2 regions of the Nonomuraea coxensis DSM 45129 genome follow, and region 1 is predicted to be linked to the other one. Evidence: riboswitches for the same ligand, from Rfam matches in the RefSeq annotation. Region 1 holds a riboswitch; the other holds the start of a gene.
The links. A riboswitch is a leader RNA that binds a small molecule or an ion and turns the genes downstream of it on or off. The one in region 1 is predicted to bind glycine.
Positions count from the first base shown of each region.

Region 1 (3,395 bases):
GCGGGCAGCGGCATCGGGCTCGCCACGGCCCGCAGGTTCGCCGAGGAGGGCGCGAGGGTCGTCTGCGTCGACATCGACGAGGAGGCGGGCGTCAAGGCCGCGGGCGAGGTCGGCGGCCTGTTCGTGGCGGCGGACGTGACCCGCGAGGACGACGTCGAGCGGGTGTTCGCGACGGCCCACGAGACCTACGGCAGCGTGGACGTCGCCTTCAACAACGCCGGCATCTCGCCGCCCGACGACGACTCCATCCTGGAGACCGGGCTCGACGCCTGGCGCCGGGTCCAGGAGGTCAACCTCACGAGCGTCTACCTGTGCTGCAAGCACGCGATCCCGTACATGCGGCGGCAGGGCAAGGGCTCGATCATCAACACCGCGTCGTTCGTGGCCGTGATGGGCTCGGCGACCTCGCAGATCTCCTACACCGCCTCCAAGGGCGGGGTGCTGGCGATGTCGCGGGAGCTCGGCGTGCAGTTCGCCCGCGAGGGGATCAGGGTCAACGCGCTCTGCCCGGGGCCGGTGAACACGCCGCTGCTCCAGGAGCTGTTCGCCAAGGACCCGGAGCGGGCGCAGCGGCGGCTGGTGCACGTGCCGCTCGGGCGCTTCGCCGAGGCGTCGGAGATCGCGGCGGCCGTGGCGTTCCTGGCCAGCGACGACTCCTCGTTCATCACGGCCAGCCAGTTCCTGGTGGACGGCGGCATCAGCGGCGCCTACGTGACGCCGCTCTAGGGGGAGCTCGTCGTGCGTCGCCCGTTGATCGGGATCACCTCCTACGTGGAGCCCGCCACGTTCACGGTCTGGACGGACGTGAGCGTGGCGCTGCTGCCGTACATGTACGTCGAGCAGGTCGTGCGGGCCGGCGGCCAGCCCGTCGTGCTGCCGCCGGCCGGCGAGCCCGCCGGGGCGCTGCGCGGTCTCGACGGGCTCGTCCTCGCCGGTGGCGGCGACATCGACCCGGCCAGGTACGGCGCGCGGCCGCACGAGCGCACCGGCTACGTGCGCGGCTTCCGCGACGAGGCGGAGTTCGCGCTGCTGGCGCGGGCGCTGGACGCCGGGCTTCCCTACCTGGGGGTCTGCCGGGGCCTCCAGGTGCTCAACGTGGCCCTCGGCGGCACCCTCCACCAGCACCTGCCGGACGTGGCAGGGCACACGGGGCACGCGCCGGGGCCGGGCGTGTTCGGCCACCTGCCGGTGACGCCGGTGCCCGGCAGCCGCCTGGCGAAGGCGCTCGGCGCGGAGCCGGTGACGGTCCCGCACTACCACCACCAGGCCGTGGACCGGCTCGCTCCCGGCCTGACGGTGACCGCGACCGCCGGGGACGGCACGGTCGAGGCGGTGGAGCTGGAGTCGGCGTCGTTCGCGATGGCCGTGCAGTGGCATCCGGAGGAGGCCGAGGACGGCGCGGTGTTCGAGGCGCTGGTCGCGGCCTGCTGAGACCCGTAGGCGACAAATGCCCCGTACCGGCACTAGGCTGGCGGGCATCACCGTCGACACCGTGCGGGAGAGCACTCTGACAGCCGGTCAGAGTCCCTGAAGGAGCAAGCCCTCCCCGCGAACCTCTCAAGGCAAAGGACCGCACGGACGAGGTGGCCTCTGGAAAGCAGGCTCTTGGCCTCGCCGAAGGTGAAAGTCCGGCAAAAATCGGGCGAAGCTCTCAGGCATCGATGACAGAGGGGGAGGATGCTGGCATCCACTCCTGTCCTGAGGTGCGACACATGTCCCGACCGACACCGCTACGCGACGTCCACGAGAGCCTGGGCGCCACCCTCACCGACTTCGCCGGCTGGCTCATGCCCCTCCGGTACGGCAGCGAGTCCGCCGAGCACAAGGCCGTGCGCGAGGCCGCCGGGCTGTTTGACCTCTCCCACATGGGCGAGATCTTCGTGACCGGCTCCCAGGCCGCCGAGGCCCTGGACTACGCGCTGGTCGGCCACCTGTCCGCGCTCGCGACCGGCCGGGCCCGCTACACCATGATCGTCGACGAGCGGGGCGGGGTGCTCGACGACCTCATCGTCTACCGGCTCGGGGACGAGGAGTTCATGGTGGTCGCCAACGCCTCGAACTACCTCAAGGTCGCCCAGGAACTCCAGGAGCGGGCCAAAGCGTACGACGCGGCCGTCGAGGACCGCTCCGACCGCTACGCCCTCATCGCCGTCCAGGGCCCGCGCGCGCAGGAGATCCTGGCCACGCTGACCGACGCCGACCTCGCCGGGCTCAAGTACTACGCCGGCCTGCCCGCCCTGGTCGACGGCCGCGAGGCGCTGATCGCCCGCACCGGCTACACCGGCGAGGACGGCTTCGAGCTCTTCGTCGCGAACCAGGACGCCGTGCCGCTCTGGGCCGCGCTCACCGCCGCCGGGGAGCCGTACGGCCTCGCGCCCGCGGGCCTGTCCGCCCGCGACACGCTCCGGCTGGAGGCCGGCATGCCGCTGTACGGCAACGAGCTCGGCGCGGAGCTGACCCCGTTCGACGCGGGACTGGGCAGAGTGGTGAAATTCGACAAGCCCGGCGACTTCGTCGGACGGGCGGCGCTGGAGGCGGTCAAGGACGACCAGCCACGCCGCCGCCTCGTCGGCCTGGTCGCGCGGGGCCGCCGGGTGCCGAGGCACGGCTACCCGGTGACGCGGGACGGCGCCGTCGTCGGCGAGGTCACCAGCGGCGCGCCTTCCCAGACCCTGGGCAAGCCCATCGCGATGGCCTACGTCGACGCCGGCGCGAGCGAAGGCCTGGCAGTGGACATCCGGGGCAGCCAAGAACCCGTGGACCTCGTAGAGCTGCCCTTTTACAGGAGGAAGAAGTGAGCAACATCCCTGACGAGCTGAGCTACACCAAGGAACACGAGTGGGTGGCCGGGCTGGACGACGGCCTGACCATCACCGTGGGCATCACCGAGTTCGCCGCCGAGGCCCTGGGTGACGTCGTCTTCGTGCAGCTCCCCGAGGTCGGCGCGAACGTCGAGGCCGGCGACTCGGTCGGCGAGGTGGAGTCCACCAAGTCCGTCAGCGAGATCTACGCGCCCGTCGGCGGCGAGGTGGTCGAGGTCAACCAGAACGTGGCCGACGACCCGTCCCTGGTGAACAGCGACCCCTACGGGGAAGGGTGGATGTTCCGGGTGCGCATCGAGGGCGAGCCTGAGGACCTGCTGTCTCCCGAGGAGTACACCGCCCTCACCTCCGGCGAGTCCTGATCTCCCCGCCGGGGCCCTCACCGGGGCCCCGGCGCCGTCCCAGTGAAAGGCGCACATCAATGGCGATCAGCGTCTTCGACCTCTTCAAGATCGGCATTGGGCCCTCCAGCTCCCACACGGGCGGCCCGATGGCGGCCGCGCACAAGTTCGCCCGGGGCCTGCACGAGGACGGCCTGCTGGAGCGGGTGGCCCGCGTCGAGGCGATCCTCTA
Region 1 covers NZ_CP068985.1:1,733,662-1,737,056, reverse strand. The annotation lists gene Nocox_RS08475 (3-oxoacyl-ACP reductase) at 1-726, shown strand, start outside; gene Nocox_RS08470 (gamma-glutamyl-gamma-aminobutyrate hydrolase family protein) at 739-1,431, shown strand; glycine riboswitch at 1,486-1,583, shown strand; glycine riboswitch at 1,584-1,678, shown strand; gene gcvT (glycine cleavage system aminomethyltransferase GcvT) at 1,713-2,798, shown strand; gene gcvH (glycine cleavage system protein GcvH) at 2,795-3,184, shown strand; gene Nocox_RS08455 (L-serine ammonia-lyase) at 3,244-3,395, shown strand, end outside.

Region 2 (3,395 bases), 2.3 Mb from region 1:
GCAGATGGAGGTCGTGGGCGTAAGAGTCGAAATGCCCACAAATCAACCGATCGTCTTGCTCAAGGAGGCACACGGGGAACGGTTCCTTCCCATCTGGATCGGCATGACCGAGGCGACGGCCATCGCCCTCGCCCAAGCGGAGGAACCGCCGCCGCGGCCGCTTACCCACGACCTGTTCCGCGACGTGCTGAGCGCGCTGGGCGTCGGCCTGCGCGCGGTCAACATCGTCGCACTGCGTGACGGCATCTTCTTCGCCGACCTGGTGTTCTCCAACGGCGTGGAGGTGAGCGCGCGGCCCTCCGACTCCATCGCGCTCGCCCTGCGCACCGGAGCACGCATCTTCGCCAGCGAGGAGGTGGTCCAGGAGGCCGGCGTGGTCATCCCGGACGACCAGGAGGACGAGGTGGAGAAGTTCAGGGAGTTCCTTGACACGATCACTCCCGAGGACTTTGGCAGGGCGGGGTAGGTATTTCGGTGCATTTACGCTTCACGACGCGCCGAGCCGGATCGTTGACTGAGCATGGTCACGGTCCTACGGTGCAAGTGAAACCCGCGGTCGCCCTATATGAACCCCCAGATCGGGCCGCGGGATGAGAGAAAGCCGGAGGTCCGCGTGGCGGTCAGCAGCGGCGAGGGAAAGACGGCCGGCCAGGAAGATCCGGTGCGGCGCGAGGACGCGCGGCAGCGTGCCGGGGAGCAGGGGCTGCTCTTCGACGAGCGTCCGGCGGCCGTGCCGGACGACATCGGGTACCGCGGGCCCACCGCCTGTGCGGCGGCCGGCATCACCTACAGGCAGCTCGACTACTGGGCCCGGACGGGCCTGGTGGAGCCGACCATCCGGGCCGCGCACGGCTCGGGCTCCCAGCGGCTCTACAGCTTCCGCGACATCCTGGTGCTCAAGGTCGTCAAGCGGCTCCTCGACACCGGGGTGTCGCTGCAGCAGATCCGCACGGCCGTGCAGCACCTGCGTGACCGCGGGGTCGCCGACCTCGCGCAGATCACGCTCATGAGCGACGGCGTCAGCGTCTACGAGTGCACCTCGGCCGACGAGGTGATAGACCTCCTCCAGGGCGGCCAGGGCGTGTTCGGCATCGCGCTCGGCCGGGTCTGGCGTGAGGTCGAGGGAAGCCTCGCGGAGCTGCCGGGGGAACGCGCGGCGGTCGAGGACAACGTCCCGGCCGACCACCCCGCTGACGAGCTCGCCCAGCGCCGCCGTGCCCGGCGCCTGGGGTAGTAATTCGCCCGTAACGTCCAGAGTAGTAACCTAGGACAGGTAAGGCTGACGACCCCGTGCGGGAGAGTCCCCGGGCACCACCTGGTCCTGGGGCGCCGAAGGAGCAACCCTCCCCGGAATCTCTCAGGCAACCGGTACCGCTCGGGTGAGGCAACTCTGGAAAGCAGGCACGCCCGCCAGGCGCGCCTCACCGACGGTGCAAGCCTCCGTTCGAGGCGAAGCTCTCAGGTCGCGGTGACGCCCGCGCTGACAGAGGGGGAGACCCGGCATCCGCCCGCGCCCCGGCGCCGGTCTCCATAAGCCTCGGGAGGCACCGTCCATGACCGCTCTGTCAGAGTCCCTGCCGGCTTCGCCGCCGCCGTCCGCGCCCACGTCCCTGGCCGAGCCGCCGTTCGCCGGCCGCCACATCGGCCCGTCCGAGGCCGACCAGCAGCGCATGCTGGAGACCGTGGGCTTCGAGTCCGTCGCCGACCTGGTGGCCGTGGCGGTCCCCGAGGCCATCCGGGCCAAGGACCGGCTCACGCTGCCCGCCGCCGTCGGCGAGAGCGAGGCGATCGCCGAACTGCGCGCCCTGGCCGGCCGCAACCGGGTGCTCACCTCCATGATCGGCCTCGGCTACCACGACACGGTCACGCCCGCGGTGATCCGCCGCAACCTGCTGGAGAACCCGGGCTGGTACACCGCGTACACGCCGTACCAGCCGGAGATCTCGCAGGGGCGGCTGGAGGCGCTGCTCAACTTCCAGACCGTCGTCTCCGACCTGACCGGACTCCCCGTCGCCGGCGCGTCCCTGCTCGACGAGGCCACCGCCGCCGCCGAGGCCATGACCCTCGCCCGGCGCGCCGGCCGCTCCAAGAGCCACGTGTTCGTGGTCGACGCCGACGCCCTGCCGCAGACCAAGCGGGTGCTCGCCACCCGCGCCGAGCCGCTCGGCATCGAGCTCGCCGAGCACCCGCTCGACGGGAGCCCGCTGCCCGAGTGCTTCGGCGTGCTCGTCCAGTACCCGGGCGCCTCCGGGCGGCTGCGCGACTTCCGCGCCGTGGCCGCCGCCGCGCACGAGGCCGGGGCGCTCGTCGTGGCCGCCGCCGACCTGCTCGCGCTCACCCTCGTGGCCGCGCCGGGCGAGCTGGGCGCCGACATCGCGATCGGCTCCTCCCAGCGCTTCGGCGTGCCGTTCGGCTTCGGCGGCCCGCACGCCGCCTACATGTCCGTCCGCGAGGGCCTGCAGCGCCAGCTCCCCGGCCGGCTGGTCGGCGTGTCCGTGGACGCCGACGGCGACCCCGCCTACCGGCTCGCCCTGCAGACCCGCGAGCAGCACATCCGCCGCGAGAAGGCCACCAGCAACATCTGCACCGCGCAGGTGCTGCTGGCCGTCATCGCCGGCATGTACGCCGTCTACCACGGCCCCGAGGGCCTGCGCCGCATCGCGCTGCGCGCCCACCGGCACGCCGCCGCCCTCGCCGAGGGCCTGCGCGCGGGCGGGCTGGAGGTCGTGCACGGCGCGTTCTTCGACACCGTCCTCGTCCGGGTGCCCGGACGGGCCTCCGAGGTGGTCGCCGCCGCCGCCGAGCGCGGCGTCAACCTGTGGCGGGCCGACGACGACCACGTCTCGGTCGCCTGCGACGAGAAGACCGGCGCGGCCGAGCTGCGCGCCGTCTGGGCCGCGTTCGGCGTGCCAGGGCAGGACGTCGACGTCGAGGCCACCGCCGACGCGCTGCCCGCCGAGCTGCTGCGCGAGTCCGGCTACCTCACCCACCCGGTCTTCCACAGCCACCGCTCCGAGACCGCGATGCTGCGCTACCTGCGCCGGCTCCAGGACAAGGACATCGCGCTCGACCGGTCGATGATCCCGCTCGGCTCCTGCACGATGAAGCTCAACGCCAGCACCGAGATGGAGCCGATCACCTGGCCGGAGTTCGCGGGCGTGCACCCGTACGCGCCGGTCGAGCAGGCCGAGGGCTACCTGGAGCTGATCGGCACGCTGGAGCGCTGGCTCGCCGAGGTCACCGGCTACGACGCGGTCTCGCTGCAGCCCAACGCCGGCTCGCAGGGCGAGTTCGCCGGGCTGCTGGCCATCCGCGCCTACCACCGGGCCAACGGCGAGAACGGCCGCGACGTCTGCCTCATCCCGTCCTCGGCGCACGGCACCAACGCCGCCAGC
Region 2 covers NZ_CP068985.1:4,052,963-4,056,357, forward strand. The annotation lists gene Nocox_RS18940 (bifunctional nuclease family protein) at 1-466, shown strand, start outside; gene Nocox_RS18945 (MerR family transcriptional regulator) at 614-1,234, shown strand; glycine riboswitch at 1,284-1,384, shown strand; gene gcvP (aminomethyl-transferring glycine dehydrogenase) at 1,554-3,395, shown strand, end outside.
Region 2: it holds a riboswitch for glycine, as region 1 does, so the genes downstream of both, gcvP (aminomethyl-transferring glycine dehydrogenase) here and gcvT (glycine cleavage system aminomethyltransferase GcvT) in region 1, are expected to answer to the same signal.